4 regions of the Paenibacillus sp. LC231 genome follow, and region 1 is predicted to be linked to each of the others. Evidence: predicted binding sites of a transcription regulator. Region 1 holds the regulator's gene; each other region holds the start of a gene.
What was found. The regulator Rex, encoded in region 1, represses fermentation and respiration genes when NADH is low (regulators of the CRP and FNR family bind a similar motif). The targets are predictions, from matches to a motif close to TTGTGAAATATTTCACAA.
Positions count from the first base shown of each region.

Region 2: the regulator Rex is predicted to act here: its motif matches at 5,263-5,280, upstream of AK95_RS04565 (cytochrome ubiquinol oxidase subunit I).
Region 3: the regulator Rex is predicted to act here: its motif matches at 2,041-2,058, upstream of adhE (bifunctional acetaldehyde-CoA/alcohol dehydrogenase).
Region 4: the regulator Rex is predicted to act here: its motif matches at 4,591-4,608, upstream of AK95_RS14115 (L-lactate dehydrogenase).

Region 1 is NZ_JFOM01000005.1:252,682-260,726, reverse strand. It holds gene panD (aspartate 1-decarboxylase) at 1-376, shown strand, start outside; gene AK95_RS02760 (hypothetical protein) at 497-1,126, shown strand; gene dinG (ATP-dependent DNA helicase DinG) at 1,298-4,174, shown strand; gene AK95_RS02750 (redox-sensing transcriptional repressor Rex) at 4,237-4,902, shown strand; gene AK95_RS02745 (amidohydrolase) at 4,877-6,178, shown strand; gene AK95_RS02740 (cell wall elongation regulator TseB-like domain-containing protein) at 6,210-6,728, shown strand; gene AK95_RS02735 (hypothetical protein) at 6,992-7,525, shown strand; gene AK95_RS02730 (AAA family ATPase) at 7,518-8,045, shown strand, end outside.
Region 2 is NZ_JFOM01000008.1:108,724-116,768, reverse strand. It holds gene cydC (thiol reductant ABC exporter subunit CydC) at 1-898, opposite strand, end outside; gene AK95_RS04575 (ABC transporter ATP-binding protein/permease) at 895-2,775, opposite strand; gene cydB (cytochrome d ubiquinol oxidase subunit II) at 2,775-3,791, opposite strand; gene AK95_RS04565 (cytochrome ubiquinol oxidase subunit I) at 3,778-5,181, opposite strand; gene ade (adenine deaminase) at 5,469-7,271, opposite strand; purine riboswitch at 7,529-7,630, opposite strand; gene AK95_RS04555 (NAD(P)H-dependent oxidoreductase) at 7,738-8,045, opposite strand, start outside.
Region 3 is NZ_JFOM01000056.1:178,414-186,458, reverse strand. It holds gene adhE (bifunctional acetaldehyde-CoA/alcohol dehydrogenase) at 1-1,972, opposite strand, end outside; gene AK95_RS31245 (Crp/Fnr family transcriptional regulator) at 2,244-2,969, shown strand; gene AK95_RS31240 (asparagine synthase) at 3,054-3,212, shown strand; gene AK95_RS31235 (formate/nitrite transporter family protein) at 3,453-4,250, opposite strand; gene nirD (nitrite reductase small subunit NirD) at 4,298-4,615, opposite strand; gene nirB (nitrite reductase large subunit NirB) at 4,711-7,149, opposite strand; gene AK95_RS31220 (hypothetical protein) at 7,327-8,001, opposite strand.
Region 4 is NZ_JFOM01000017.1:8,634-16,678, forward strand. It holds gene AK95_RS14090 (ABC transporter substrate-binding protein) at 1-518, shown strand, start outside; gene AK95_RS14095 (ABC transporter ATP-binding protein) at 532-1,311, shown strand; gene AK95_RS14100 (ABC transporter permease) at 1,327-2,103, shown strand; gene AK95_RS14105 (helix-turn-helix domain-containing protein) at 2,160-2,714, opposite strand; gene AK95_RS14110 (LysE family transporter) at 2,833-3,420, shown strand; gene AK95_RS14115 (L-lactate dehydrogenase) at 3,507-4,439, opposite strand; gene AK95_RS14120 (thioredoxin family protein) at 4,691-5,254, opposite strand; gene pdxR (MocR-like pyridoxine biosynthesis transcription factor PdxR) at 5,602-7,029, shown strand; gene AK95_RS14130 (arylamine N-acetyltransferase family protein) at 7,133-8,008, shown strand.

The DNA.
Region 1 (8,045 bases):
AACAATGATGAAATCCAAAATCCACCGCGCGACGGTGACGGAAGCCAATCTGAACTATGTGGGCAGCATTACCATTGATGAGGATCTAATGGAGGCTGCAGATCTTCTGGAGAATGAAAAAGTTCAAATCGTGAACAATAACAATGGCGCCCGTTTGGAAACGTATGTGATCAAAGGCGAACGCGGCAGCGGCGTGATTTGCCTGAACGGGGCAGCTGCAAGGCTTGTACAGCCTGGCGACAACGTCATCATCATTTCTTACGCCATGATGTCCAAAGAGGAATACGACAATCACACCCCAACGGTCGTGATCGTTGACGAATTGAATAAGCCGGTAAACACGGAATACCGTGAGGTTCACGCCGCGGTTCTCTAAAGGTCTTCTAAGAACCAAAATGTGTCGGGACCTTAAAGGGATGAAAAGACCGTCTTCTACAGAAAATGAGTTCAGGTCGACGCACTGATCTCATTTTTCCGCTAAGGGTGGGATGCAGCTATGTTTCAACATGTATTCGCTGAAATGAACAACATGTTAGATGAAATTGTGAAGCATTACCCTTCTGCTCAAGGTCCCCAAAAACAGGCGCTGGTACAAAACTGGAACATGCTCAAAAGCATGAGCGAGGGCATTATCGAGGAATGGCTCCATTTTGAAGAGAAGATGGCCATCTTCCGCGAGAGTGCCGCCTCACCTCCGGTTTTTCCACCGACCGAAGCGCCTGAATTGCAGCTTGATGCATTTATTCGCGGTCAAGGTTATTACAAGTTGTTGATGTTCCAGCCGGCCATACAGCAGTTTGAGGCGGCCGCCACCGTATTTCCGGAAAGCCTTCTGATCAAGCTGTATATTGCGATGTCCCATCTTTATTTGGGGCAAACCATACCAGCATCCGATGTGTTGGTGTCCATCCTGCCCCTGGCAGACAACAAGAAGATGCGGGCGATGATATACAATGCGCTTGGATGCATCGAGGTGTTGAATGGACAGCAAGGGAAGGCCGAGGAGCATTTCGCACTGGCGATTCACAGCGACCCGACGCTTCCTGACCCCATTATCAATCTGGAGGTCTGCAAGCAGAATCGCGGTGAGCTCCAGTACGGCAGCCAATTGATCTCTTTGCTGTAAAAAATCAAGCTAAAACAAGAAGCGATGTCAGAGCTCATCCTTGAGACTTTGGTATCGCTTTTTGCCGTATGGAGCTTACGGAGGAGTGCGGGGATTTTTTACCCGGAATGTTCAAAACCCGCAACTTCTGGTATGCTGTTAATTAGTCTGGAGGAAAGGGATTTTATCGAAATGAAATTTGCCGTATTGGATTTTGAAACCACGGGCAACCAGTCAGCAGATGAGATCATTCAGGTTGGACTGGCCATCATCGAAGAGGATCGAAGCATCTCCCGCGTATACGGCACCTATGTCAATCCCGGGATTCCGATCCCTCCTTTTATTACCGGTTTGACCGGCATTTCCGACCGTGATGTAGCGGATGCTCCGTCATTGGAAGAAATGATGATGGAACTCGTGCCCATGCTCGACGATGTTGTATTGGTTGGGCATAATGTCGCTTTTGATTTTAACTTTTTGCAAAATGCACTCGATCGCTGCGGCTATTTACCGTTCAGCGGCCGAATTCTAGATACGATGCACTTCTTAAAAATATGTTTTCCCTCGCTGCCTTCTTATCAGCTTGGGATGGTGTCCTCTCATTTCGGCCTGGAGCATGACCGTCCGCATCAGGCGGACAGCGATGCACTTGCCACAGCCTATGCGCTGCTGAAATGCCTGGAGGAGATCGATGAGCTTCCACTGCTTACCGTGCAGCGGTTAAGCGACCTGTTTGCCGACGAGGACAGCGACTTGGCCTGGTTCTTTGACGGCATCCGTGCCGACAGGGAACTCCAGGCAGTACAAGCCGGAGACACCCATACGTACTATCGTCAATTCGCCCTGGCTGTTGACGATTGGAACGATATAACGCCTGCCAGGGATGAGACGGCGCCTAATCCCTTGGCTGATGTAAGCTTTGAGCAATACATGAATGATGTCCGTGAACGTCTAAAGGAAACGCTGCCTCATTACGAGAGCAGGGATGCCCAGGACATGATGTTCCAGGAAGTGATGCAGGCACTCGATAACAATAAACATCTATTGATCGAAGCCGGCACGGGAACAGGCAAATCCCTCGGGTATTTGCTGCCGTCGATTTATCAAAGCGTGAAGCAGGAACAGAAGGTTATGGTGAGCACGCATACGATCAACCTTCAAGAACAGCTGCGTGACCGGGATATTCCCCTGCTCACCCAGGTTGTTCCTTTTCCTTTTAAAGCGGCTATTTTCAAGGGAAGAGGCCATTATTTGTGTTTGAGAAAATTTGAACATAAAATAAATAGAAGAGATTTTCATACCCCGAAGGAAGATGTGATCACCGCGGCGCAGATGCTGGTCTGGCTGACCCAGACGGAGAACGGGGATGATGAGGAGCTGAACCTTGGCGGTCGCGGAGGGGATTTCTGGGAGACCATTTCCAGTGATTCGGATTCCTGCCTGGGCCGTGCCTGCCCATGGTTCCGCAAATGTTATTATCACAGGGCCAAACATGAAGCGGGCATCGCGGATGTTGTCATTACGAACCATTCGAAGCTGTTCACCGACGTGAAAGCGAATCACCAGCTGCTTCCTAGTTATGACCGTCTCGTCATCGATGAAGCGCATCATCTGGAGGACGTCGCCGGCAAGCACCTTGGCTTGCAGATGAAATATTTTTCGGTTGTCCACACGTTGACCCGTATGTACAAAGACAGCCGCAGCGGTCAGCTTCCGGCTCTTCGCCAGCTGCTGCAAGCGTCATCCCATGAGAAGGCTGCCGAGTGGTCTTCCGTCATCGACCGGATTTATCCGGATCTGATCACCGTCAAAGAGAATTGGGACCGGCTCAGCGATCAATTGTTCGGACTGCTTCCGGAGCGCGGAGACGCGACTCCGGGGGATGCCGGTCAATTCTCGCTTCGCTTATCGCCTCTGAAGAAGCCGAAGGATTGGAATTCGCTGGCCGAGCTGGAGCATCAAATTCATCTGACGCTGGGCGATGTCGTTCGCAAGGGTGATAAGCTGATTGCCGAAATGAAGGAAGATCTGGACGACTACAGCGCGGACAGTCTGTTAACAGACCTATCGGGTCTGTTTAAGGACCTGGCGGCACACCGCGAGGACCTGAGGACCTTCATGTCGCTGAACGATGAGGGTACGGTATACTGGATGGAGGCGAACGGCAACTTCCGCGGCAAATCGCTGCAGCTTTATGCGGTGCCCGTCGATGTCAGCACCCACTTAAAGGAATTGTTTTTTGACAAAAAACAAAGCGTGATCCTGACATCGGCGACCTTGTCGGTGGACAAATCGTTTCAGTTCATGATCGAGAATTTGGGTCTTCAGGAAGCGGCAGATAACGGCAACCTGAACACGGTCCTGCTGCCGTCCCCGTTTAATTACAGGGAGCAGGCTCTCCTTGTTGTGCCGCGCGATTTTCCGAGCGTGAAGGGCTCGGTCGGGGATGCACTCTTTGTGAATACACTTGTGCAATCATTGGCTGATACGGCCATCGCAACGCATGGTCGCATGCTTGTCCTGTTCACCTCGTACCGCATGCTGCGTCAGGTGCATGAGCCCTTGAAGGAGGCGCTGGGATCCAGCGATATTACGGTACTGGGACAAGGGATGGACGGAACCAGCCGTACCAAGTTAATCCGGAGATTCCAGGATAGCAGCGCTTCGGTTCTGCTGGGCACCAGCTCCTTCTGGGAAGGAGTAGATATACCCGGTGAGGCGCTCACCTGCCTCGCCATCGTACGGCTGCCGTTCCAACCGCCGAATCACCCTCTGGTCGAAGCCAAGAGCGAGCTTCTGCAGCAGCAGAAGAAGAACCCGTTTATGAAGCTTTCGGTTCCGCAAGCGGTCATTCGCTTCAAACAGGGATTTGGCCGACTGGTACGGACCGCGCAGGATAAGGGGATTGTCATCGTCTACGATACTCGGGTCATTGAATCCTATTACGGGAAGTATTTCTTATATTCCTTGCCTGGACCGAAGATGGAGCACATGCCGACAGAGGGGATCGTTCCCCGAATTTCGGAATGGCTGCAGGAAGAGGCAGGCATAGAGAACCAAGCTGAATAAAGTGAAACCATGAACGAGCACAAACAAATGTAGTTATTAACCTATTATTAGGGGGAGCATGCATGAAATCGGAAAAAATTTCGGAAGCCGTGGTCCGCAGATTACCTGTATACTTGCGCTATTTGAATGAGCTTCAGAAAAGGGAGGTCTCCACGGTTTCCTCCCAGGAACTGGGGCAGAAACTGGACCTCAATCCTGCTCAAATTCGTAAGGACCTAGCGTATTTCGGTGATTTTGGACGGAAAGGGATCGGATATGACGTATCTTATCTGATCGAGAAAATTCGCCAGATTCTAAAGCTGGACCAGAAGATCAATGTCGCATTGATTGGGGCCGGTAATCTTGGACATGCATTATCGAATTACAATGCATTTCTGAAGGACAATATGAAGATTGTGGCGGTTTTCGATTCGTATTCTCCCAAAGTTGGTATGAAAATTAACAATTTGGTCGTACAGCCGATGGAGGAGCTGGAGAAGACGGTTCATGAGTACGGCATTCGTATCGGGATTATCACCGTTCCGGATTTTGAGGCGCAGAATGTAGCGAATCAACTTATCGCGGCAGGCATCGAGGCTATCCTGAATTTTGCACCGACCATCCTGAAAGCTCCAGCCCATATCCGGATTCATACGGCAGATTTTACTACGGATTTGCAGAGTTTGGCCTATTATTTGGATAACGGCAAGGAGGATGCAGCACATGACGACAACGAAGTGGATGATTAAAAACGGAACGTTTGCAGTACTAGAGGAAGGCAGATCCGTGTTACGCGGATATATGGTCGTTGAGAACGACCGGATCACCTACCTGGGTGAAGAAGAGCCGACTGTCCAAGAGGGAACAGAAATCATCGACGGAACCCAACTGTTTTTCCTGCCTGGATTGGTGAACACGCACGGACATGCGGCCATGTCGCTTCTTCGCGGGTATGGCGACGATCTGGCACTACAGGTATGGCTTCAGGAAAAAATGTGGCCGATGGAAGCCAGATTCACGGCCGACGATGTATACTGGGGAACCTCACTCTCCGTGCTGGAGATGATCAAAGGCGGAACCACGACATTTGTGGATATGTATGATCATATGGATCAGGTTGCAAAGGTAGTGGAGGACTCAGGCATGCGCGGCGTTCTGACACGCGGTGTCATCGGATTATGTCCGCCTGAGGTGCAGCAGCAGAAGCTGGATGAGGCGGTTGCATTCGCGAAATACTGGCATGGTCAGGCTGACGGTAGGATTACGACGATGATCTCACCGCATGCACCCTATACGTGCCCGCCGGATTTCATCGAAAAATTCGTGCAAGCATCACATGATTTGAATTTGCCTTTGCATACGCATATGTCCGAAACGGAAACGGAAGTAGCTCAAAATGTAAATGACTACGGACTTCGCCCTGTTGCCCATCTAGAGAAGCTTGGCATGTTCTCCCGTCCAACGCTGCTTGCGCATGCCGTCCATCTAACCGATGAAGAAATCGAAATTCTGGCCAAACATCAAGTTATGGTTTCGCATAATCCAGGCAGCAATTTGAAGCTTGCCAGCGGCATCGCTCGCGTGCCTGCACTGCTGAAAGCCGGGGTCACCGTGTCTTTGGGTACTGATGGACCTGCCAGCAATAATAATCTGGATATGTTTGAAGAGATGCGGCTGGCCGCACTGATCCATAAAGGAGTAAGCGGGGATCCAACCGCAATTCCAGCATCCGAAGCGCTTCGGATGGGTACAGAATATGGAGCCAAGTCAGCCTTCCTTACGGATATTGGTACGCTTGCGGTAGGTATGAAGGCAGATATGATCGCACTGAACACGGATCAGGCGCACTTCCTTCCGAAGACGGATTACATTTCTCATGCTATCTACTCCGCCAGTGCGAAGGATGTTGAGCATGTATGGGTTGACGGCAAGCAGGTAGTGAAGAATGGCGCGAGTCTTACTCTCGATGAGGAACGTATCCGCCGGGAAGCGCAGCGTGCCTTTGAGCGTCTTACAACCCTCTAGGGAATAATCAAGGGGAGCGAGGAAGACGGATTTGAAGAAAAAAACGAAGTGGATATTGCTGAGTGTATCCGGCGTGCTGCTGTTACTGCTTGGTTTACAGCTCTATTATTCATATGTGATGAAAGATGCTTGGAATGAAGAAAGAATGGCAATTGCTGCCGCCAAACAACATGGCCAATTGGTTACGTCCGGGAAGACCTATAAATCGGTGTGGGGCGAGGACAATAACTACTGGGTGATAAGCGGGAAGGATCAGGACAATCAAGACCGTATGGTATGGGTGAAATTTACGGATGACAACGTACCTGTTGCAGGTGCCGAGGCTGTCCAATCCGTTTTGCTGAATACGGGGTTGTCTGAAGACCAGATGCGGGATCAGATTTATAACGAATTGCCTGGCGTAGAAATTAAGCGGCTGCTGCCTGGAATGTATGAGGGCGAGTATGCTTGGCAGCTGCAGTATGAACACAACGGTCAGCGCGGTTATCGGTTTTATCGTTTTCAAGACGGTAACACCATCGGTAATGACATTATTCTTCCAAATCAATAAATAAGAAGGAGAGAGGGGCCCTTTAATATTCGCGGGTTCCTCTCTTATTTCTCTATAATTGTAAGCGTATTCAGAAATAATATGGAAAAACTGTTCTAAATATTTTCACAGACATGCATGAAAAAGTATATAAGATGTGATATACTCATACTTGTACAAAATGAGCATATAAACTACATGCATCCCTATATATCGTTGTTATATGTATTATTGTGTTGCAGCATGATAGACAAAATTTCATACAGAAATGAAGGAGGAACTTCATGAAACTACGCATTGTACCTATCGTGCTGACTGTCGTGATCTCAGCATCGGTTCTCTTTGGCGGATGGTTTCTGTATCGGCAGATGGCTTTGCAAAATCCGCTGGCCAATGTTGTGTCACAATATGACGGCGTGAAGGATTCACATATAGATATTAAACAGAATACCGTTACTTTGAATCTTGATTTGGCTCCGGATACAAATTTGCAAGGCCTGGTCCAGCATATTAAGAAGGAAGGCAAGTCTGTGATTGGCAATCGGGAATTGAAAATCCAGGTGGAGGACCATTCCTCGGAAGCACTGGATCAATGGTGGGAGAAGGCGATGCTGTCAGTCGCTGAAGCGATGGATAATAAGCAGTATACCGATATTCAATCATCGCTCGAGCAGCTTGCTGCCCAGTCTCCGAATTTGAAAGCTAAAGCAACGATTGATGACACCAACGTCTATGTCAGCTTGTCAGACGGCAAGTCTGGTAAATTTATAATCTTGCCGCGTCAGTCTGGCAACATGGAGGTGTGGAATCATGCCTAAATTAGCTAAAGAAATCATGTTAGGCTTTATTCCGGTTTTGCTGGTATTCCTTGTGTTTGTCGGCGTGAACATCGTGCCCTTGCTCATCGCTGCAGCACTTGTAGGCGGCTTGTTGTTTATCGCGAAGATGAAGGGCGGCATCGCTGTAGGCGCAGCGAATGAGCGGAAGCGGAAAAAGAGCGGACCTGCCAAGCTGACGTTCGAAGAAATCGGCGGGCAGGATAATGCCAAGCAAGAGCTGCGTGAAGCACTGGATTTTCTGATTCGTCATGAAGACATTAAGAAATTCGGCATTCGTCCATTGAAGGGCATTCTTCTCACCGGGCCTCCGGGAACAGGGAAGACGTTGATGGCTAAAGCCGCTGCCCATTACACGGATTCGATCTTTGTTGCTGCATCCGGCAGTGAATTTGTTGAGATGTATGTCGGTGTTGGTGCAGGGCGCATCCGGGATTTGTTCAAGGATGCTCGTAACCGTGCGGCAAAGGAAAACAAGCAAAACGCCATTATCTTCATCGAT
Region 2 (8,045 bases), on a different contig from region 1:
GCTCCACGGCTTCGGATACCGGCAGGAATGCGTCCATTAACGGGAACACAACCAGAACGCAAGCCGCGATCAGCGTAACATCGATCGAGCCGTCCGCATACTGCCTTCCTGACCAATACACCATCGATACCACCGTCACGGCAACCACGCATTGGCCGATAAAAGCCCGAAGACGCGACCAGCGCTTGAGAGAGCGATCGGTCCGGTCGACCTCCGCTTCATCCGCCTCATATCCGGTCAGGAATTCCGTCTGCCGGCCGCTGACATACCATTCATGAATGCCCAGTACCGCGTCGGTCAGCTTCTGGTAGAGGTTGCTTCGGGCCTGCTTCATTTCCCGGTTCTTCCGCTTGGTGAGCAGCAGGGAAACGAGCGGCAGTACCAGAATCAGCACGGCTGCATACAGCGCGAGCAGAAGAGCAAATGCCGGATCAAACAGGCCGACGGCCAGAATGACCCCGGCGTATAGCACAAGCGCAACAATCGATGGAAAGACCGTACGAATATAGACGTCCTGCAAATACTCGATATCATCGGAGAGCACGCCCAGCAGATCCCCGGTGCGGTACCGGGAGGATAAACGGAGGGCTTGCGGTTCCAGAATGCGGTACAGCCGCAGGCGCATCTGGGACAGGATGCGAAGAATCGTGTCATGCCCCACCAGGCGCTCCACGTAATGGATGACCGCGCGTCCGATGCCGAAGGTCCGAACCCCTACGGTCGGCACGTATACCATCAGGATATTTTCCGGTCTTAGGGCGGACTTGGAGATCAAATACCCGGATGTGAACATCAGCATCCCGGCGAACAGGATCGTGAGCACGCCAAGCATCACAATCAGCAGAAAGCGCCAGAAGTTTGCCGTTACGTAAGGCCGAAACCACGATTCCTGCTTCATTGTACTCCCTCCATCTGCGATGTAATCAACCCATAATAGACGCCTTGCCGAGCGATAAGCTCATCATGGGTTCCCGTTTCCGCCACCCGCCCCTGATGCAGAACGATGATGTAATCCATATCCTGCATCCAGTGCAGTCTGTGCGTCGCGAAGAATACCCACTTATCTTGAAAAAGGGAAAGCATCCTCTCCTTCAGCTCGTATTCCGTCTCGATATCCAAATGGGCCGTCGGCTCATCCAGCAGCAGAACCCGCCGGCCCCCGAGCAGCGCTCTGGCCAAGGCTACACGCTGTGCCTGACCGCCGCTTAAAGTGCGCCCGCCGCCGCCGATCATCTCTGCGAGTCCGCCAGGCAAGCTCTTCACCAGATCCGACAGACCCGCCGCTTCTACCGCTGCCTCGACTTGCGCTGTGGTCGCCTCCGGCGCATAAAAGCGAACATTATCCGCCAGGCTAGCACCGAATAAATACGGCTGCTGCGGCATATAGGTGACCTCGGTCCGCCACGCCCGCCGGTTCCAGTCCTCCAGCTTCACGCCGTTTAGCTCCATCACGCCGGATGTAGGCGCCATGAATCCACCCAATAGCTCGATGAGCGTGGATTTGCCGGCCCCGCTCTCCCCGACGATGCCGATCTTGCGTTGACCCGGTATCCGGAAGCTGACATCCTCCAAGGAAGCCGGCCCCAACTCTTCGTGCCTGAGGCCGATTCCGGACAGCTCCAGCACGCTGTGGTGATCCCATTGGAATGGCGGCTGCGGTCTGCGGCTGGAATTAGAGAAATTATTTTGAATTTTAAATGTTAAGCCCGTTGAGGTCCGTTCCATCGTTCCTGCCGCCAGGGTTTCAAGCGCTCCAGTTGGCCCGAATGGACCCGCTCCATTGACCGAACCCTCCGCAGCAACAGAACCCGGGATTCCACCCAAATGCCCCTTTCGGGCCTCCCGAATCATGGATTGCATCGCTTCCCCTGCCTGCTTGCCGTCCAGCGTGGCATGAAAGTCCGCCCCGACCATGCGCACCGGCAGGAAATACTCCGGTGCCAGGATCAGGATGAGCAGCGCGGGCAGCAGCTCCAGGCTGCCGTTAATGAGGCGCAAGCCCAGGTTTACTGCAACAGATGCCACGGACAGCATCGTAAAGAAATCCAGTGCGAAGGACGACAGAAACGCCACGCGCAGGGTCCGCATGGTAGCTGCACGATATCCCTCGCTGACCTGCTGTATGCTCTCACTGTGCTTGCGGCTCTGTCCCAGAAACTTCAGGGTAGTGAGACCTCTAAGCGAATCTACAAAATGATTGGACAGCATTCGGTAGGAATCCAGCTGCCGCTCGGTCTGCTTTCTCGCGGCAAGCCCCACGAGGATGAGGAATACGATCAGGATCGGCATGGTCACCAGCAGAATAATGCCCGATATCCGGTCCGTCATGAACACGTACAGCCATACCAGAGCCGGGGTAATGCCCGCCCCCATCATCCGCGGTATGGTCAGCTCCGCGTATTTGCGGAACTTGCCGATGCCCTCCAGCACAAGCGTAACCACATTGCCCGTTCCTTCCGACCGGACAAAGGACGGTCCATTCCGAAACAGCTCATCCAGCAGCTGCTTCCTCAGTCTCGTGCCCGTCTCCTCGGCAAAGCGCTGTGCGATTCCTTGCTGCACAGCCGAGATGCCGTGGCGTGCCAGAAATGCAAGCAGGAACAAGGCAATGGTCTCCCCCTGCTCCTGCAGCGTTGATCCCGCAAACAGGGCGGATACGGCTCCCGCCAGCCATTTGGCTTGCAGAAGGATGGCCATGCTCTGTGCCAGGGTACATACGGCGACAAGGAAGAATACCGTCTTGGCGCCTTTGTATCCCAGCAGATCTTTTCCCATCAGTACTCCAAATGCTCCTTCTCATGTACCCGTTTGTGGAAAACGAAGTAACTCCAAATTTGATAGCCCAAAACAAACGGCAGCAGCGATACGGCCACAATCGTCATGATCTTGAGGGAATACGGTCCGGAGGCCGCATTATAAATGGTCAAGTCAAATGCAGCGTTGATGGAACTGACCATCACGCGCGGGAACAAGCCCACGAACACGGACGTTACCAGCAGGGCGATAACCGCCCCGGTCATCCCGAAAGCCCAGCCGTCCCGCTTGATGTTCATGAAATATCCGCCCAGCAGGAACGCGAGCAAAGCCAGCACCAGCAGCACGGTTAACACCACGCCACGCTTCTCGAAGATATCGGTCATGAAATACGTCATCACCCCGAATGCCACGAACAGGGCCGCTACGGGAAGCAGGAGTCTCCGGGCCATACGGCGCGCCCGTTCCTGAAGATCCCCCATCGTGCGCAGTGTTGTAAACATCAAGCCATGCAGCAGGCAGAGCATCACCATCGTCAGTCCGCCAACCACAGTATAGCCATTCACAACATCAAACAATCCGGCATGCAGCTGCATCTTCTCGTTAATGGGGAGCCCCTGAATCAGGCAGGCAAAGACAACGCCGAGCAGGAATGGCGGAAGCACGCTGCCGGTGAAGATCGCACCGTCCCACACCCGTTTCCAGCGAACATCGCCCACCTTGCCGCGGAATTCAAAGGCCACCCCGCGTCCGATCAAGGCCAGCAGAAGAAAGACAAGCGGAATGTAGAAGCCGCTGAACAGCGTCGCATACCAGTTCGGGAAGGCGGCGAACATGGCGCCGCCCGCCGTCAGCAGCCAGACCTCGTTGGCGTCCCAGAACGGGCCGATCGAGTTGATCAGCACCCGGCGCTGGGTATCATTTTTGGCCAGCAGCTGCGTGGACATCCCGACCCCGAAGTCGAAGCCCTCCAAGAAGAAGAAGCCGATAAACAAGACGGCAACGAGCACAAACCACAGTTCGTTAAGAGACAGCATTGTAGCCCTCCTTATTAAACGGATCGCTTGCGTGGTGGTCCTCTTCCTCCGCCGCATACGGTCCTTTCTTAATGACTTTGATAAATAGATACGCCATAACGGCTGCCAGCACCGCATAAATGGCAGTAAACATGATCAGCGAGAACAGGATAGAGCCTGCGCTGACGTTCGGTGAAACACTGTTCTCCGTGGTAATCAGTCCGAATACCGTCCAAGGCTGGCGTCCGATCTCCGTCATGATCCATCCCGACGTATTGGCGATGAACGGCAGCGAAATGCCCAGCAGCATCAGTCTGAGGAACCACTTGCCGGCCTTCTCGACCTTTTTGCGCAGCATCAGCCACGCTCCGTACAGTCCCAGCAGAATCATGACGCTGCCGGCGGCCACCATAATCCGGAAGCTCCAGAATGTTGTGCGCACGGGAGGGATATAATCTCCGGGACCATATTGCTGTTCGTACTGCGCCTGCAGCTCCTTCATCCCGATGACTTCACCGGAAAACTTGCTGTAGGACAAAAAGCTGAGCAAATACGGGATTTTAAACTCCATCGTGTTCTCCTGCTTATCCGGATCGATGGCCGCAATGACCGTCCAAGGCGCAGGATCATCGCTCGTTTCCCACAGGCTCTCCGCAGCGGCCATCTTCATCGGCTGCGTATCCACCAGATACTGCGCCTGCTGGTGACCGAATACCGCAACCAGAATAGAGGTAATGAGGCCAATCACGATGGCGATGTGAAATGATTTCTTAAAGAAATCCAAATCCTGCTTCTTCATCAGCTTGTAGGCACTCACACCTGCAACGAGGAACGCCCCGGTTGCCAGTGCCCCGAAGATCGTGTGCGGGAACTCCACCAACAGCTGACCGTTTGTAATCAGTGCAAAGAAATCATTCATCTCCGCCCGCCCATTATTCATCTCGAATCCGACGGGTCGCTGCATGAACGAATTCGCTGCCAGAATCCAGAATGCGGACATCAGGGTCCCAAACGATACCAGCCAGATACTGAGCAGATGGACCTTCTTCGATAAACGGTCCCAACCGAATATCCACAGTCCGATAAAAGTCGACTCGAGGAAAAACGCCAGCAACGCTTCAATGGCAAGCGGTGCGCCAAATACGTCGCCGACAAACCTTGAGTAATCCGACCAGTTCATGCCGAACTGGAATTCCTGCAGAATCCCTGTCACAACCCCGACCGCAAAGTTAATCAGGAACAGCTTTCCCCAGAACTTGGCCATTTTCTTGTAGACTTCCTGACCTTTAACAACATACATCGTCTCCATGATGGCAATCAGAAACGCCAATCCGATGGACAACGGTACGAAAATAAAGTGAAAAATGGTTGTCGATGCGAATTGAATTCGCGCCAGCATAACCGGATCCATATCAGATACCCCTTCCTTTAGCTCACGTGATCACTTCAAATTTGATTCTTTTTGTATTGTCGCAGACCATGCCCTAAAGGATTGTGATAAACATCACAATATCAGGATAGAAACCGGGGCAAAAAGTTATAAATTTGTGACGAAAATCACTAAGTGAACTGCGATTTTGTGCTCATCGAGGAATATGGAACGGTTCGCTGTCTCTGCTCGCATTTTAAAACCCTGTATTTACACTACAAAAAAGCAGGTTCGCCATCAGGCCAACCTGCTTCGGTATATCTGCGCCCTTATTGAACCGCGCCAATCTCGGTTTCGATGAGCTTGAATTCGGTTACGTCCGCGATCCCGCGGTTGGTAATGCGAATTTCCGGAATCACCGGCAGCGCAATGAGCGAGAAAGTCATGAACGGAGCATGAATGTGGCATCCGAGGTCCTTCCAAGCCTCCTCCAAGGCAGCAACTTCCTCCGCTACGATCTCAACCGGACGATCCGCCAGCAAACCCGCAATCGGCATCGCCACCTTCGCCAGCACCTTGCCATCCCGTACTACGATCATGCCGCCACCGCACGCCGCCAACTCATTCGCCGCGAGTGCCATATCTTCGGCATTCGTGCCCATCACCAGTAGATTGTGGCTGTCGTGCGCCACCGTGGACGCAACTGCGCCGGACTTCAGTCCGAAGCCGCTCGCAAAACCGAGCGAGATTTGTCCCGTCGTGCCGTGGCGTTCAATGCATGCCAGCTGAACCACGTCCTGATCCAGGTCTGGCTGGATCAGGCCTTGCTCCACGGAGAGCACCGCTGTCATTTTAGCGGTACGGGCGCTGTTCTCGATGACGCGCACCACGTTCACTTCCGTGCGAGTTGCATCGAATTTGCTGCGCAGCAGAAAGTCATCCGCAGTAAGCGAACGCTGCAGCCGAACCGAGTTAAAGGCTTTTTCCGGGTATTGATATACCGGGAACGCCTTCACGAGTCGGCCGTTCTCTGCAACCACTTCGCCATCCGTGATCACGACCGAAGGCACCATGCTCAACAGATCATCAATCAGCAAAATATCCGCCGTTTTGCCAGGTGAAATGCTGCCAAGCTCCATGTCCATCCCGAAATAACGAGCGACGTTGATCGTTCCCAGCTGGATCGCCGTAACCGGGTCCACGCCCTCTTCCATGGCGCGGCGGACCACATGGTTCATATGTCCGAGTCTCAGCAGCGTCTGCGGATACACATCATCCGTAACCAGAGAAATATTGTCTGTACGCACCTTATCTTCCGTTATGACCTTAACCACTTCCTTCACATCCTGCCATGCCGAACCCTCGCGGATCATCAGATGCATGCCGAGGCGAACCTTCTCCAAAGCCTGCTCCCGGGTTACCGTCTCATGGTCGGAGCTTACGCCTGTTGCCATATATGCCTGCAGCATCCGGTCATCCTCTGCCGGAAAATGCCCGGTCACCGTCTTGCCTGCACGCAGCGTCGCTTCGATCTCCCCGCTCATGGTCGGATCGCCATACACGACGCCCGGGAAATTCATCACTTCGCCAAGCCCGGCAACACCGGGCCATGTCAGCCCTTCCTCAATGTCGGCTACGCCCAGCTGCGCCCCGGCATCCTCCAGATCGAAGGTTGACGGCACACACGAAGGAACGGTGGTGAACACCTTCATCGGCAGCTGCTGCCCTTCCTCATGCATCCAGCGCACGCCCTCCATGCCGAATACGTTGGCAATCTCATGGGGATCCATATAAACCCCGGTCGTTCCGCTAACGATAGCCGCCTTGGCAAACTCGGTCACGGTGAGCATTGTGCTCTCCACATGCATATGACCGTCAAGCAGGCCCGGCGAGATATATCGGCCATTCGCTTCAATAACCCGAGTCCCCTCCCCGATCGTGTGATCCGCGTTGCCGATATAAGCAATGCGTCCGGAGGCCATGGCCACGTCCACTCGCTCCTGAAGCTCGCCTGTAAACACATTTACCAGCGTGCCGCTCTTGATGACCAGGTCGGCGGGCTCCTGTCCTAAGGCAACCTTCCCCAACTGCCGGCTGACCTCGTATCGTTTCTGTCTCTGGATTGAACTCATGATGATTGCACGCTCCCCTTTTTTAAATGAACGGTAAGAATACAAAATCGATCCGCTGTATAACACGCCAAACAACCCGGACAGCGTATCTGCCCGGGTTGCCTGCAACTATATCCATTGAGGAAGAGAAGTCACACGCGGCAGCCATGCATTGCTAATAGTCTGCACATCACCCCATCCGTTAAAACGTGCTTAGATCCCATTTCAGGCGATCTTGCAGCCCGGCTTCGATGTTTATGCAAAGCCGGGCTTGGGGAGCGGATTCTCAACCTTCATGTAGTCAAGTCATTTACGGTAACCTGGTAGAAACGCCTGGGCCCTATTCCCCGGCATATACATCAAGATTTGATTTTGAAACATGACCCATTCAATTCTTTGGTCGTTTCATTTGTTGTATGAATTATAATCCTCCTGCCCGAGAAGTCAAGCCATTGGAAGGAACTGTACATCACACACCCTGCCAGCTTTAGGCTAATTTCCGTCCCATTCTGAGTACACGCTCAAGCCATTGCTTTCTTGCCACTTCAGGCATTTTGCGAAGCTGCGTAATGTTCGTGGCACGCACGCTGCCTACGCCGCAAAACTTCAGAATGGAATGTTTCATCATTTGATGCCCCGGCTGGCCGAGATAGAAACGGTAGTAGACGTACGGCGAATCCATCGTGACGATGAGACGGGCCGTTTTCCCTTTGAGCAGCTGCTCGGGCAAGGGCGAGTTCTTGCGGTACTTAAAGGCAAAGCCCGGCAGAAACACCCGGTCGATGAACCCTTTGA
Region 3 (8,045 bases), on a different contig from region 1:
TATCGGCTACCGCCGTTTTAGGCAGCGTGTATACGAATTCCGGATCGATAATCGCCACATCCGGTGTCAGCTCATAGTCAGCCAGCGGATACTTGGTATTCCCCAGCCCTTTGTCCGTGATGACGGCAAACGAAGTTACTTCAGAGCCCGTTCCCGACGTTGTTGGAATGGCAACGAACTTCGCTTTCCGTCCAAGCTTCGGATATTTATAGACCCGCTTGCGGATATCCATGAATTTTTGCTTCAGATTGTTAAAATCCGTATCCGGATATTCATAGAACAGCCACATGGCTTTCGCTGCATCCATTGGCGATCCGCCGCCGAGGGCGATGATGCAGTCCGGCTGGAATCTTGCAAGCATCTCCGTTCCGCGTTCTACGGTCGTTGTCGAAGGATCCGGCTCAACCTCCGAGAAGACTTCGATGGCTACCGGCACTCTGCGCTGACGCAGATAGTGCTCTACCCGCTCCACATAACCCAGCTTCACCATCATGGGGTCGGTAACGATAGCGACACGGGTGATTTCCGGCATTTTCGCAAGATACTGCGTCGAGCCTTTTTCAAAGTAAATTTTGTCCGGCACTTTAAACCACTGCATATTCACGGTTCTGCGGTTCACCCTTTTCACGTTGATTAAATTGACTGCCGTCACGTTCGACGAAGTGGAATTACGTCCATACGAACCGCAGCCCAGCGTCAGCGATGGCAGATTCGTGTTGTAGATATCGCCGATACCGCCTTGCGAAGAGGGTTGATTCACCAGGATACGGCAGGTTTTCATCCGATCTGAGAATTTCATGATGATGTCCTCATTGTGCGAGTGGATTACCGACGAGTGGCCCATGCCGCCAAAAGCAACCATCTCCTCAGCGCGCGTTATGCCCTCTTCCGCATCTTTCACTTTATAGCAGGCCAGCACCGGGCTAAGCTTCTCGGCAGACAACGGATAGGCAGGTCCGACTCCCTCCAGCTCGGCGACCAGGATCTTGGTGCTTTCCGGTACCTCGAAACCGCAAGCCTCTGCTATCTTAGCTGCCGGCTGTCCGACGATAGTAGGATTTACCGCACATTTATCCGATACCATCGCATGCGCAGTCAGTTTCGCCAGCTCTTCCTTGTTGACAAAATAACAGCCGCTGGCAATCATTTTTTTCTTCACTGTATGATATATAGGCTCCTCGATAATGACAGCCTGCTCGGAAGCGCAGATCATGCCGTTATCAAAGGTTTTGGACAAAATCAAATCGTTCACTGCCTGATCCAAATCCGCGCTCTTCTCAATAAAGCAAGGCACGTTTCCTGGTCCTACGCCCAGGGCAGGCTTGCCGCAGCTGTATGCCGCTTTGACCATCGCCGAACCGCCTGTAGCCAGAATGCAGGCAACGTCAGGATGATTCATCAGTGCATTGGTTTTATCCATGGAAGGAGCTTCGATCCACTGGATGCAATCGGCAGGAGCACCTTGCTTCACGGCAGCATCCCGCAGTATCCGTGCGGCTTCCTTGCTGCAGGCCTGCGCGGATGGATGGAATCCGAAGATGATCGGGTTTCTTGTTTTAATGGAGATCAGTGCCTTGAATATCGTCGTGGAGGTCGGATTGGTTACCGGTGTTATCCCCATGATAATCCCGATCGGTTCTGCTATTTTTTGAAAGCTGTCATAGGCGTTGTCTTCAATGATACCCACGGTTTTGTCGTATTTAATGCTGTTGTGGATATACTCCGTGGCAAACAGGTTTTTGATGATCTTGTCTTCGTACACGCCGCGTCCCGTTTCCTCAACCGCCATTTTCGCCAGCTGCATGTGCTTCTCAAGGCCTACCATGGCCATGGCCTGTACAATCCCGTCGACTTGCTCCTGATTCAATTCCATAAACTTTTCTTTGGCCCGATTCGCCTTGTCAATCAGCCCCTGAATGTACTCCGACGCTGTTTGTCCTTTTACTTCCACCGTTCCTTTGCTCACAGCCATATCTCTCATCCTCCCATGATTCATGTTTCTTTCTACGCTTTGATCGTAACACAGCTGTTTCTATTTTCACGTGAATTATTTCACAATATAAGTATTTATCTTTTCTGTGTGATTTACACCTGTCTTCCCCTCCTTTCAAGTGAAAGAGATCACAAAGTTTGAAAATTCGCCACGATTTCCCTCTTAATCTCCCCCAAAAGTGAATGTTTTCACGTTATAATGTATTTAAAGATTAAACAGATCAAATTTTAGGATGTTAGGGGATACCAACATGAATACTGTAGACCATGTAATGGAAATCGAAAACTTAGGGAACACGCAGTGCTTCTCGGAGCAAAACCGCAACCGTCTGCTGGTCAGCATGAAGGAAAGGGTACTCCCTGAAGGATCCCATTTGTTCTGGGAAGGCGATTTCGCCGACAAGCTGTACTACGTTAAACAAGGAAGAATCAAATTAACCAAATCGACCGATGAAGGCAAAGAGTTGATTCTATATATGTACCATCCGGGAGACATAGTCGGGCAAGCCGATCCATTCTTCAGCAACAATCACAGTTTCTCGGCAGAGGTGCTTGAGGATAGTGTTGTCGGTGTCATCGAGCACAAGGATCTGGAGCTGCTGATCTGTCAGCACTGCGACTTCGCCATTGATTTTATGAAGTGGATGGGCATTCACCACCGCATCACCCAGACCAAATTCCGGGATCTCATGATGTACGGCAAGCCCGGCGCTTTAACATCGACACTCATCCGGCTGAGCAATACCTACGGGCAGCATCAAGCGGATAATACTATTCTCATCAACAAGAAGATTACCCACACCGATCTATCGAACATGATTGGGGCAACCCGCGAAAGCGTAAACCGGATGCTGAGCGACCTGCGCAAAAAAAATGCTATCGAATATGCCGGCGGGATGATTGTCATTAAAGATCTTCCGATGCTGCAGGAAATCTGCCATTGCGAGCTGTGTCCGAACGAAATCTGCCGGATTTAATCGGCCTCCCTTCTGTGCATAATATAGAGTCATCTGCTTACAATAACCTTGTCTTTCAAAACCAAAATAAAGGGAGTGCCCAGCATGCGTGAAGGTTTGATTCCTGCTGTTCTTGGAACTGTGGTTTCTGCTTCGGGTGCCGCTCTGCTTGGCAGCAAGTATAAACTTGCCGCAACCGGTATTCTCGGCTTCGGACTGGCTCATATTGTGCTCGGTGCGATTGACCTGGTGGAACATCGGTAAGGATTGGAAGACAAGATTCATATAGCTGTCCTGTTCAGTCATTGAACTGAAGGGACGGCTTTTTATGTATAAGGCCCGACGGGATCCCTCTTTTTTTTGTTAGGAGACGTTCCGTGGAGATCCCTCACTTTAACTAGACAAATGAAAGAAGCGGTCAACCGTTTGGTCGACCGCTTCTTTTCGGCTGTATATCAAGTGAGTAAACCCACTTTATGAGCAGCCCCTTTTCTATGATGCCTACTATGCAACCTTCTTTTGCTTGCTCCCTTTTCCCGACGAGATAAACCAATACGCCATCCCCACAAACAATCCGCCGCCAAGAATGTTCCCCAGCGTGACCGGCACCATGTTGCTGATCCATCCGCCGATGGAAATGGTCTCGGGATGCCCCGGCAAAATCGTCGCGAGTGTCAGAAGTGTCATATTGGCTACGCTATGCTCGTACCCTGTCGCAATGAAGGCAAACAGACACCACCATATTAAGATCAGCTTGGTCGTTTCGCCTTTGGCCCGAATCCCCATCCACAAGGCCAGACAGACAAGCCAGTTACACAAGATGCCTCGGAAGAACAGCTCCATAAACGGATCATTCATTTTCTTGGCGGCAGCCGTGAAGATGAGATGGTCCGGCGGCAGGCCTTTGAACAGGCCGGAAGCATACACCAGATAGCTGAGCAGAATCGCTCCGGCCAGATTGCCGATAAACACGAGCACCCAGTTTTTCAGCGTATCCCCCATCGTCGTTCGACCCGATAATGTGCTTATCGTAAAAAACATATGATTCCCGGTAAACAGCTCTGATCCTGCGAACACCACCAACGTGAGCGCGATCCCGAATGCCGCTCCCATGACGAGGGATTGGAAGGGCGAACCGGCAGCTGCGAGCGGCGCCCCCAGCTTAAAGATCAATACAATTCCAATGCCGACATACGCGCCGGCCAGCATAGCCGATACCATATAGCGCAGCAGATTATGATTCATCTGCTCCTTTTTCCCGACGGCGGCATTAACAACGGCTTCCACATCCGTTTTAAACATGGGATATCACCCCTTGATTTCGTCTGTTTACTATGCGATAGCTGGCCTTAAACAGCCACCTCAACCTTCCCGTCCACGGCGCGAATCGGGTATACACGAACCTGGCCTTGATCCGGAGCCTGTACGAGGCCGGTTGAAAGCTCGATCTTCCAATCGTATAACGGATCGTAGATGTAGTGCCCGGATACGATGGCTTCCGAGAGCGGCCCTCCTTTGGGATGCGGGCTTTGATTGTCCAGCGCAAACCATTGATGATCCGAAGTCCGGAAGACGGCAATCTCCCGGTCTCCGAGATGGACCACCCTTCCGAGCTGTGACAGAAAATCATTTTCGTTCCCTACCGTAATAAATCTTTCGGTTTCCATAACATGCAGCCTCCACTTCTCTTGTCTATTCCGATCCATACTGCGACAAACTCTCTGTGCTCAGGCGGCAAGAGGGGAGTAGGTTCCTCCCTCTTCTATTTGCTGATCACTGGTCTTGCATCCTCGAATAACGTATAACGCAGCTTCTCGTCGTTCAGCACTTTCTTCCAAGGATCCTCAACTTGCTGCAGGGCAAGCTCGATTCTCTCCACCAGTTCCTTACGCTGCTTCGGATCGTCCAGGATAACGGCTCGGATTTGTTCCAGTCCCAAGCGTTCTACCCACTCCGAGGTTCTCTCCAAGTACTTACCGGTTTCACGGTAATACTGCATCAGGGCTCCGCAGATTTCGACCAGCTCTTCATCCGTTTTCACTTTGCAGAACGAATCCGCCAGACGTGCCTTCGTGCCGCCGTTGCCTCCAACGAATATTTCCCATCCACCGTCATTGCCAACGATCCCGATATCTTTCGTGCACGACTCGGCACAGTTTCGCGGACATCCGTTGACCGCCATTTTAAATTTCGCCGGAAAATCCAGTCTTTCGAATTTCTCCTCGAGGAATGCTCCCATGCCCATCGAATCCTGCGTACCGAAACGGCAGAATTGGGATCCTACACAGGTCTTCACGGTCCGCAGCGATTTGGCATATGCATAACCCGACGGCATATCGAGCTCTTCCCAGACGCTCGGCAAGTCTTCCTTCTTAACACCGATGAGGTCCAGACGCTGTCCGCCGGTAACCTTGACAACCTTCACATTATATTTAAGCGATACATCCGCGATTTTCTTCAAATCCTCCGGCGTGGTAACGCCGCCGTACATTCTTGGGACTACCGTATATGTGCCGTCTTTCTGAATGTTGGCGTTCATCCGTTCGTTAACAAAACGGGATTCCCTCTCCTCCTGATGGGTTACCGGGTTCAGCATGGCCAGATAATAATGAATGGCCGGGCGGCATTTCGAGCAGCCTTCCGGGTTACTGAAGTTCAGAACATGCATGACTTCCTTCGTTGTGGTAAGTCCCTTCGCACGGATTTCCGCGACGATTTCATCCCGATCGAGTGTCGTGCATGGGCATATGCCTTGTTTGCCTGCGGCCTTAAAGCCATCGCCCAATACGCTCTGGAGTATTTGCTCCACGACAGGTTTGCAGCCGCCGCACGAGCGGGTAGCACCTGTGCAAGCTTTGATCTCATCCACTGTCGTATGACCTTGAAGAGTAATGGCATCCACGATGGCTTTTTTGGTTACGCCGTTGCAGCCGCATACGATCTCATCGTCGGGCATCTTTTCCAGCGAAAATGCCTTGCCGCCTCCTGTCCCTGCACGATCCGTGCCCATGATCGAATCATATATCTCATCCGTCATGGCTGTCTTTTTCCGAATCATGGATTGAAGGCTTGCCGAATCGCTCACATCTCCGAACAATATCGCCCCGACAATGATATTGTCGCGGATTAATATTTTCTTATAAGTCTTGCGCCAATCATCTTTCGCGGTGATCACCGCGTGTTCGGCTTGCTCCATGAACTCTCCGGCAGAGAATACATCAACACCGCTGATTTTCAGCTTCGTCGATACAATGCTTCCCTCGTAAGGCTGGCCTTCCACGCCGCACAGATGCTTCGCCAGTACCTGTCCCTGTTCGAACAACGGCGCAACCAGGCCGTAGCAAACGCCCCGATGCTCGCAGCATTCGCCAACCGCATACACATCCGGCCAGGAAGTTTGAAGATAATCATTAACTACGATTCCCCGGTTCACTTCGATTCCGCTCGCTTGGGCGATTCCCGTATTCGCTCTGATGCCCACTGCCATGACCACCAGGTCGGCTTCAAGCTCATCCCCATCCTTGAACCGGAGTCCCTTGACTCTGGTATCTCCCAATATTTCGGTTGTTTGTTTGCCTAGTAAGAAGTTGATACCCTGCTGTTCAAGCTCCCTTTTCAGCATGCCGGATGCCATCGAATCCAATTGGCTCTCCATCAAATCCTGCATGAGATGAACCACCGTCACCTCCATGCCGAGGCTGACCAATCCCTTGGCAGCTTCCAGACCCAGAAGTCCCCCGCCGATGACTGCCGCTTTCTTGTACGCCTTAGCGGCCTCCAGCATCTGGTTGCAATCGGCTATGTTACGGAAACCGATAACGCCTTCTTTGTCACTACCCGGTACAGGTAATATAAAAGGCTTCGAACCCGTTGCTATCATTACTTTGTCATAAGGCACCGTCAATCCGTTGTCAGCTGTCACGACCTTGCGCTCTCCATCAATAGCTGTTACGGTGACACCCGTGTGCAAAGTGATATGGTTATCCTCGTACCATTTCCAATCATTCAATACAATGTCATCCAAGGTTTTGCTGCCTTCCAACACATACGACAGCATAATGCGGTTATAATTCGGATGAGGCTCCTGTCCAATGACGGTGATGTCAAAACTCCCACCCAATTTAATGATTTGCTCAACCGTGCTAATCCCGGCAATACCGTTGCCAATGACAACTAACGTTTCTCTCTTTATATTGGACATAAGTTTGATTCCTCCCCAACACGTTTATCTAGATCGTGGTATTCCGTTCCTTGCACATAAATTATATCGCCTGACGGTATTATTTTTTGTGATATATTTCACATAAATCGTTAAAATTTTAAACAAAAATGCCAAATAACCCTGTCCGCGTCGGAACAAGGTTATGATAAGAACACTCTATATAATATCGGCTTCCATATAGGCTCGTTCACCGCTTGGCACTTTTAAATAAGGGCGAATACCCGCAAACCCCTTCGCATCCAGATTTACCCCGGTCATCCAGTTCCCCTCTAATAAGCCGCCATCCGATTGCATAGTGACGGCAGGCGCCTGAATATGCTCCTGATACAGAACGATGCCGGCCTGTATGGTCTTAAAGGCTTTTCCCTGCTCCACCAACGGTACGGCGCTGATATACGTAGGCACAAAGTAATTCGCAATCACATCCAGCTCTTCCCCGTCAAAAAACGGCTCGCTGCCAAGGAAGGGATGCATCATCACGATTTTCTCATAGAGTGACCAGATGATCATCTGCAGAAATCTTCCCGTTCGTCCCCTATTCTGCCCGGTAGCATGAAATCGATCGGTTTCATAACCAATGAACTTCCATCCGCCAGGGGCTTTGACCCATTTCTGAAACATGACTGAAGCACTGGTACCGTTTTGGTTAAGGTGTTCTGCAGGTTCCGGGCTTGTTCCAGAAGCAGCTAACCACAGGGAGTCCGGCACATACTGGCTCAGCATCCGCTTGGTTTTCTCAAAAATATGAAGCACTTTTAATGAAGCGTTTTCAAGTTCTGAGATGTCCTCTTGTCCATAATGGAAACGGGAGATATACGTTCGCTTGGTCATGGGCTCGCCTCCTTGATATGCCGCTCTCGTTATTTACATCATAT
Region 4 (8,045 bases), on a different contig from region 1:
TCTCGGATGTGGAACTGATCGGACAGGGAGGTTTCGACGAGGCGTATGTAGCTCTCAAAAAAGGCGACATTGACGCCGCCTGGGTATATGGAGCAGTGCTGAACGAGAAGTTCGGTGCGCTTACCGAAGCCAAAGAAATGTCGGATATGTCCAAGACACCCGTAAGGCTTGGTACCGGATTGATCGCTTCGAATGAATTGCTCAACGGCAACAAGAAAGGTTTCGTAGCGCTGCTGAAAGCGCTGGATGAGGCGTCAGCTTATGCCCAGGCGCATCCGGAGGAAACGGCGGACTTGATGTATGAAGAAGTCAAGCAGCCGAGAGAAGCGACGCTAAAGGATCTGCCGAAGAATCCATGGAATCTTGGTTTTACGGAAAAAGCCTACGAAGGATTACAGGGACAGAAGGAATATATGGTGGATAACGGCATCATCGAAAAGGATTTCGAGCTGAACGAAAAACTGAATCTGGATTTGGTGAGGGAAGCATTTCCGGATCGAGTCCTTGAACTGAAGTGAGGAGATGTAGACGATGAGAGCAGCGTCAAGGCAGAATGAAATCCATATTGAACAGTTGAATAAAAGTTACGCACAGCAAACCTCGGCAGGTGACTTGCACTATATTATCCAGGACGTCAACTTGGCGGTAAAAGGCGGCGAGTTCTTTGTTCTGTTGGGTCCAAGCGGGTGCGGCAAGTCGACGCTGCTTGGTCTGATCGCCGGCTTTGTATCCAAGACTTCGGGTCAGGTGAGAGTAGGCGAGAAGGAGGTGGACCGTCCGGGCCAGGATCGCGCCGTCGTATTTCAGCAAGCGGACTCCTCCTTGTTCCCATGGCTGACCGTAAGAGAAAATGTGGAATTTGGACTTCGGATGAAGCGAATACCTTCAGCAAAGCGAAAGGACATATCCAGTCAGTTTATTACGATAGTGGGTCTTGCGGGGCATGAGAGCAAATATCCACGCGAACTGTCAGGCGGTATGAAACAACGGGTACAGCTGGCAAGGGTATTGTCCAATGATCCAGCGATTTTGCTCATGGATGAACCTTTCGGCGCATTGGATGCGATGACAAGACGGACGATGCAAAGAGAGTTGGTACGCATATGGCAGGACACGGATAAAACCGTCATCTTCGTGACGCACGATATTCAGGAAGCTCTTCTACTCGGAGGACGTATCGGCATCATGTCAGCGGGTCCGTCCTCAAAAATAACGGATATCTACGAGGTGCCTCTCGCCTATCCGAGAGATATATCTGATCCGGCTTTCCATGCGCTGTATAACCAAATTCAATCGCATTTTGACGAGTAGAGAGGAAGGGAACCCATGAGCAAGAAAATTAAGAAATGGTCGCTTCATATCTTGGTGTGGATTGCTGGTCTTGCCGTCTGGCATTTGCTTTCCCTTGCGTATGGGCCCGAAATTCTGCCAGGTCCTATCTATACCGCCAAGGGCGGATATGAATTGTTGATGGACGGCACCCTGATTCAGTATATCGGGATCAGTTCATACCGGGTGCTGCTCGGCTGGACCCTTGGCAGTCTGATTGCAATTCCGGCCGGACTCATCATCGGGAAGGTGGGGCCGATCCGCGCTTTCGCCGAACCGTTCCTCAATTTCATCCGGTTCATTCCGCCGATTGCCTTCATCACCTTGTTTCTGGTCTGGTTCGGCATCGGGGAAACATCGAAAGTTATGCTTATTCTGTATGCAACCTTCTTTATTGTGGTAATAAATACGTTGACGGGTGTGTTATCCGTAGAAGAGGATAAGATTCGCTCTGCCCGCAGCATGGGGGCATCCGAGTGGCAGATTGTGCAGCATGTCATCATTCCTGCAACGATCCCATTTATGTTCACCGGCATCCGGCTTGCCATGGGAACCTCGTTCATGGCGATTATCGGGGCAGAGATGATTGCTTCGAATGAAGGCGTGGGGTATCTGATCTGGAATTCACGTTTGTTCTTCCGTACGGATTGGATTTTTGTCGGTTTGATTTGTCTGGGATTGATGGGGTTCATAACGGACCGTGCCGTAGGTCTGCTGGGGCGCAAGTGGTTGTCCCGTTACGGGGTAGTCAGTACGAACTCACTCCGTAGATGAACGTAGTACTATTATACGAAGCCGCAGCTCCCTCTTATGAAGGGGCTGCGGCTTTTTCATTTGGAATAATGGATCACCATACTTAATCGGTTCATGGAGGCGCCGGAGTTATGGTAAACATGCGGTTTATCGGCCTTAAATCGAATGGATTTACCAGGAGTCACCGTATATTCCTCGTTTTCGACACGAATGGTGAGCTCTCCTTCGAAAACAGTAATAAACTCTTCCGTCCCCTCAATGTGAGCCTCTGCACTTAAATAACCGCCACAGTCCATTTCTAACGAATACATTTCAAAGCGCCGCCCTTCCTCAAAAGGGAAATAAGGATAAATTCGAACTTTTCCGTGATCCTCCACCAGCGCTTGCACCTCTTCTTGGGATACCACGACCGTTTCGGATTGAGGCTCATTAATCAAAGACGTAAAAGAAAGCTTTAACCCGTTCGCGATTTTCCAGACGGTTGTAATAGAGGGACTCGATTCTCCTCGTTCGATCTGGCCCAGCATCGTTTTGCTGATTCCGGTCATCTCCGCGACTTTATCCAGGCTTAGCTTCCTTTGCTCCCTTAGCAGCTTCATATTATTCGCCAATACTAAATGAATCGGCTTCAACATCAAACACCGCCTTTTTTGGATTGTGCGTTATAACATACATATTGTATAATCATAACGTACAGACGCTATAACGTACAATTATTACTACTATAACATACGCGAAAGGAGGGAGCGCGTGTTCATCGTTTCGCTGCTTACCTATGCGATTGTCGCGTCATTTACGCCCGGACCCAACAACATCATTTCGATGACGAATGCACGGAGCCACGGATTTAAGAAAACGATGCGCTTTATCGGAGGGGTAGCAGCTGGATGCTTGGTCATTATGCTGTTGTCCAGCTATTTCAATCTGGTATTATATCCATTCATCCCGAAGATCAGGTTTGTTATGAATATCATCGGATGCGTGTATCTGATCTATCTTGCCATAAAAATCATGCAGAGCAAGCCCTCTCATGCAGATGATAAGGCTCGTGGATTCAATACCTTTTATTTCGGGTTCATCTTCCAGTTCATGAATCCGAAGGTTATTTTATACGGGATAACAGCCGTATCAACCTTCGTTATGCCGATCTCTACTTCCCATGCGCAGTTGATATCCTACTCGTTATTGCTCACGATTGTCGGCATTTGTGCCAACATGACCTGGGCGTTATTCGGTTCGCTGTTCCAGCATCTGTTATCCCGATATGAGCGCCCGTTTAATATATTAATGGGATTGCTTCTGCTTTACAGCGCCTTTTCTATTTATGCCACGAACTGATTGGCTAGCTACATCGTAATGTCATCGCTCCTCAGCCAAAAGAACAAGGCTTCCCGAATCACACATCCGGAAAGCCCTGCTTTGTTTTATTCGAAAATGTTGGAGATCTGCTCTTTCAGTTTGTTAGCAGATGCATGAAATTGGGTTAGTTCCTCGTCATTAAACTCGAGATTCAGAATTTCCCGAACGCCTGTACGATCAACCACACAAGGCACGCCTAAGTATACATCAGACACACCGTGGTAGTCCGTGAGCAGCGTGGATACATTGAGAACGGAACCTTCGTTTTGCAAAATGGAGACGATGATCCGATCGAGCGCCAACGCGATTGCATAGGAGGTGGAACCCTTGGCGTTAATGATTTCATAAGCCGCATTCTTGGTGCGGTCGAAAATGTCTTCTTTTTCACCGTCAGTCAGATCGATTCCGATCCCCGCGATGTTGGCAATGCTCCAAAGCGGCAATTCGGAATCACCGTGTTCCCCGACGATATGGGCGTGAATGCTGCGCGGATTAATGCCTTTGTTTTGACCAATCAAATACCGGAAACGGGCGCTATCCAGCAAGGTGCCGGAGCCGATCACGCGATTGACCGGGAAGCCGCTCTTCTTCAACGTGACGTAAGAGAGAATATCCACCGGATTCGTAGCCACAAGAATGATACCGTGGTCATTGTATTTCACGATGTTTTGGATAATATCGTCAAATATTGCCGTATTTCGCTTCAATAAGTCAATTCGCGTCTCGCCGGGTCTTTGGTTGGAGCCTGCGGCAATGACAATGATGTCTGCATCCTTGCAATCGCTGTAATCTCCAGCCCACAGCTTGACGCCTCCGGCAAAGGGGAGGCCGTGATTCATATCCAAGGCTTCACCAAGCGCTTTGTCATGGTTCGCATCGATTAATACCAGTTCAGATACTCTTTCGCGTAAGAATAAGGTGTACGCAGTCGTTGCTCCCACAGCTCCTGTACCGATGATCACCACGCGGGACGGACGCTGAGCTTCATTTTTTGTCATAAGTGTTTCGCTCCCTTGTACTGAGTTAATGAAATTTGGTGAATGGTATACTTCTGATGAATTACCCTTATTAAAGGCTGCCGGAACAGTGAATCCCTAAGGCTTCATCGATAGTAATGATAACATATTCAGGAAGATTTAAGCAGCGGGATTGTGATATATTTCATCCTGTGTGTTCATTTTTAACTTTGACACTGTCAGAAACCATACACCTTCATCAGGGGAGGGGATCACGCTTATGCCAAACGCGGTCACAGGTTATTATCGGTAATTCTATCAGGTATAAACGAAGCAAGCAGTTGCCTTATTTCCTGAATCATGACCCTCTGATATTCATTACCCTCATGGTAGAGCTCTCCGATCTTCATGTACGTTTGGTCCAGTTGCTCTTGATAGGATGCAGCTTGTTTATCGGGGTGGTTCCTCTTGAACTCATCCATAACGTTCTGGATATACGCCGGACGAGCGCCCCAAGTTCCGAGTACTTCTCCTGTGCTTGCATGGCTTGCATGGAGGAAGACAGCAATCGGCTGTGCGCGTCCGCCATCCGTTAGAAATAGGTCCATTGTTTCCATATGATCTTCCATGATGAGCACGTCGGACGGAATTCGGCTATATTCCAATATTTTAAATAGGACAGGCACATTCCATATGACATCCGGGCACCAATCCGTACAGAGAATCAGGCAGTGCAGATGGTTGAATGGGTTTCGCTCAGAAGTGAAGAATCGCTCGGTCTCTTTGTTCTCCCACTGGAAGCGATCATATACTTGTCTGAATAGTTCCTTCGTATTTGGGATTCTGCTCAATTTCATTTCCCGAATCTTCATATTCTCCATGAATTGGAGAGGCGTTAAACCCTGGCCGATCTTTTGTTGGAGATGGAGGGGATGAGACATAGGATCATACGTCCTTTCATAACGTAATAGATTCATATTGAGATACATCCAATTTAACGTTAGCTTAAGACAAAACTGACCATACAGAAATGGTCAGTTTTTATCTGTTTATGAAAGTCAGATATACTGAAGGTTGTGTTACCGAATGAAGCGATTCGTGAAATAGGATGCGCTACATGGGCTGAGTTTCATGTATAATTCATTAAACATACCTACCATTACGACAGTAAATTTTATTAATATAATGCCTGAGGTGGTCCCACTTGTTTGATATTCTTCTACCGGAGCAAAGCGAGTTCCCATTATACCAGCAGTTATATCTGCAAATTCGTGAGGGTATCCGTAATGGGGACATTCCCGACGGACAACGATTGCCTTCCGTTCGTGCCCTCCAGCTTCAGCTCAATGTAAGCAAAACGCCGATCGAGACGGCTTATCAAATGTTAACGTCAGAAGGGTATGTGATCAGCAAACCGAGGTCGGGGCTATATGTCATAAATCCATACAAGGAACTATCTCACCATCATCAACAGCAGACCCCCTCTATAACAACGATGTCAGTTATGCATTCCAACGGGCACTTGAATCAAGATCAAGGCGTTATTGACTTTAATCCCACTCGATTAGATCAAGCGTCTTTTCCGGTACGAACCTGGAATAAAATGCTCAAGGAAGCGCTGGAACAGCACGTGAGTGAAATGGGAATGTATGGGGATCCGCAGGGCGAATACGGGCTTCGCACCGTGGTTTCGGAATATCTGCGAAATTCCAGAGGGGTTATTTCAACACCTGATCAAATTGTGATCGGCGCCGGCACGGCCTATAGCATGGGGCTACTTACGAGAGTACTTCCAGAACTTAAGCATATTGCGGTTGAGGAGCCGGGTTACAGCTTGGTACGAGATCAATTTCACTTGAATGGCTGTGATTTACTTCCGATTACGCTTAGTGATAAGGGAATCTCGCTTGACCAGCTGGAGAGCAGCCACGCACAGCTCGTATATGTAACGCCATCTCACCAATTCCCGACGGGAAGCATCATGCCTTATCCGGAGCGGGAACGATTACTGGAGTGGGCCAATACCAGAAATGCATACATTATCGAGGACGATTATGACGGTGAGTTTCGTTACCAGGGAAAACCGATTCCTTCCCTGCAAGGGTTAGATCATAACGGGCGGGTCATATACGCCGGCACGTTCTCGAAAGTGCTGACTCCGACACTGCGTATGAACTATCTCGTTCTGCCACCGGCGCTGCTGAATCACATATCCCACAAACGTCAGGAAGTATTCTTTGCCCCTTCACGCGTGGAACAGTGGGCAATGACCGCGTTTTTTGAACAGGGGCATTGGTACCGTCATATTCGTAAAGTGCGTAATCTGTACAGGAAGAGACATCATCAGTTGATTGAGTTGATAGAGGCTTATCTTGGCAGGTTTGTTGAAATTACGGGTCAGAATTCAGGCCTCCACATTCAGCTGATCGTCAAAAAAGAAGTGTCCTCGGAGGAATTGATTCAGAGGGCGGCGAACGTCGGGGTTATCGTGTACGACCTGCGAAAAATGTGGATGAACCACCAGCAAGATGCAAACCAGTTCCCGAGGTTATATATGGGATTTGCAAGCTTGAACGCAGCTGACATGGAAAAGGGGATACGGCTTCTGCAGAAGGCCTGGAACATGGATTGAACACGGCTTGTTTATACCTGTCTTTTATAAAATGTTGAAACTGACCATTTCATAAGGGTCAGTTTCTTGTTTATGATAAGCAAAAAAAGTAGGAGTGCATGCTATGATCACCCAAAGTGAGGTAAGGGCATATTTAAACCGTTTAGGCATTTCGGATATTCAGGAACCGACGAAGGAATATTTGTTCGAGCTGCATAAAGCCCACGTCGCACGAATACCTTGGCAGACCTTGGATATTTTTGCTGGGAAACCGACATCCATCGATATACAGGAATCCGTACAACTTATGATCCATCAACGAAGCGGTTATTGTTTTCATCTGAATGGAGCCTTTAGCGCGCTTCTTCGAGCCTTAGGTTATAAGGTATATTGGCATCGGGCAGGAGTACAGCCATTAGGGCAAGAACCGCGGATTAACGGCTTCCATCTCGGGATAACGGTAAGTTTATTGAATGAACAACTTGGGGAAGAAGAGCGGTGGCTCGTGGATGTCGGTCTTGGCGATATGCCCTGGGAACCGATCCCATTGAAATTCGGACAATACATACAGGGACCTTTTCAATATGCGCTTGAGCCGTCTCGCATAACGGATGATGGCTGGAGGCTGATCCATGATCCCCATTATTCATATGTAGGCGTAGATTATGCCCCTGATGTTGTGAACAGCTTGGAACTATTTAAATCAAACCATGCATTTTATAGCCGATCACCGGAATCCCCGTGGATGGAGCTGTTCATTGTTAGGCAACGGCACGAGCAGGGCATGAACGAGCTCAAAGGCTGCATATGGAGAAAGTGGAGCGGCAATACCCTGGATAAGGTAGAGATTTCATCGAAGTCGGAATGGTTCGAGATCCTGGCGGACATATTTAATGAGCCGCTCGTCAACTATTCCATGATCGAACGGGACCTGATATGGAATAAGGTTAACAGGCAGCATCAGAATTGGAAGAAGCTTATGGAGAATGAGCGAGTATAGAAGACACCGAATGATTCACCTTATTTCAGTTCTCCAG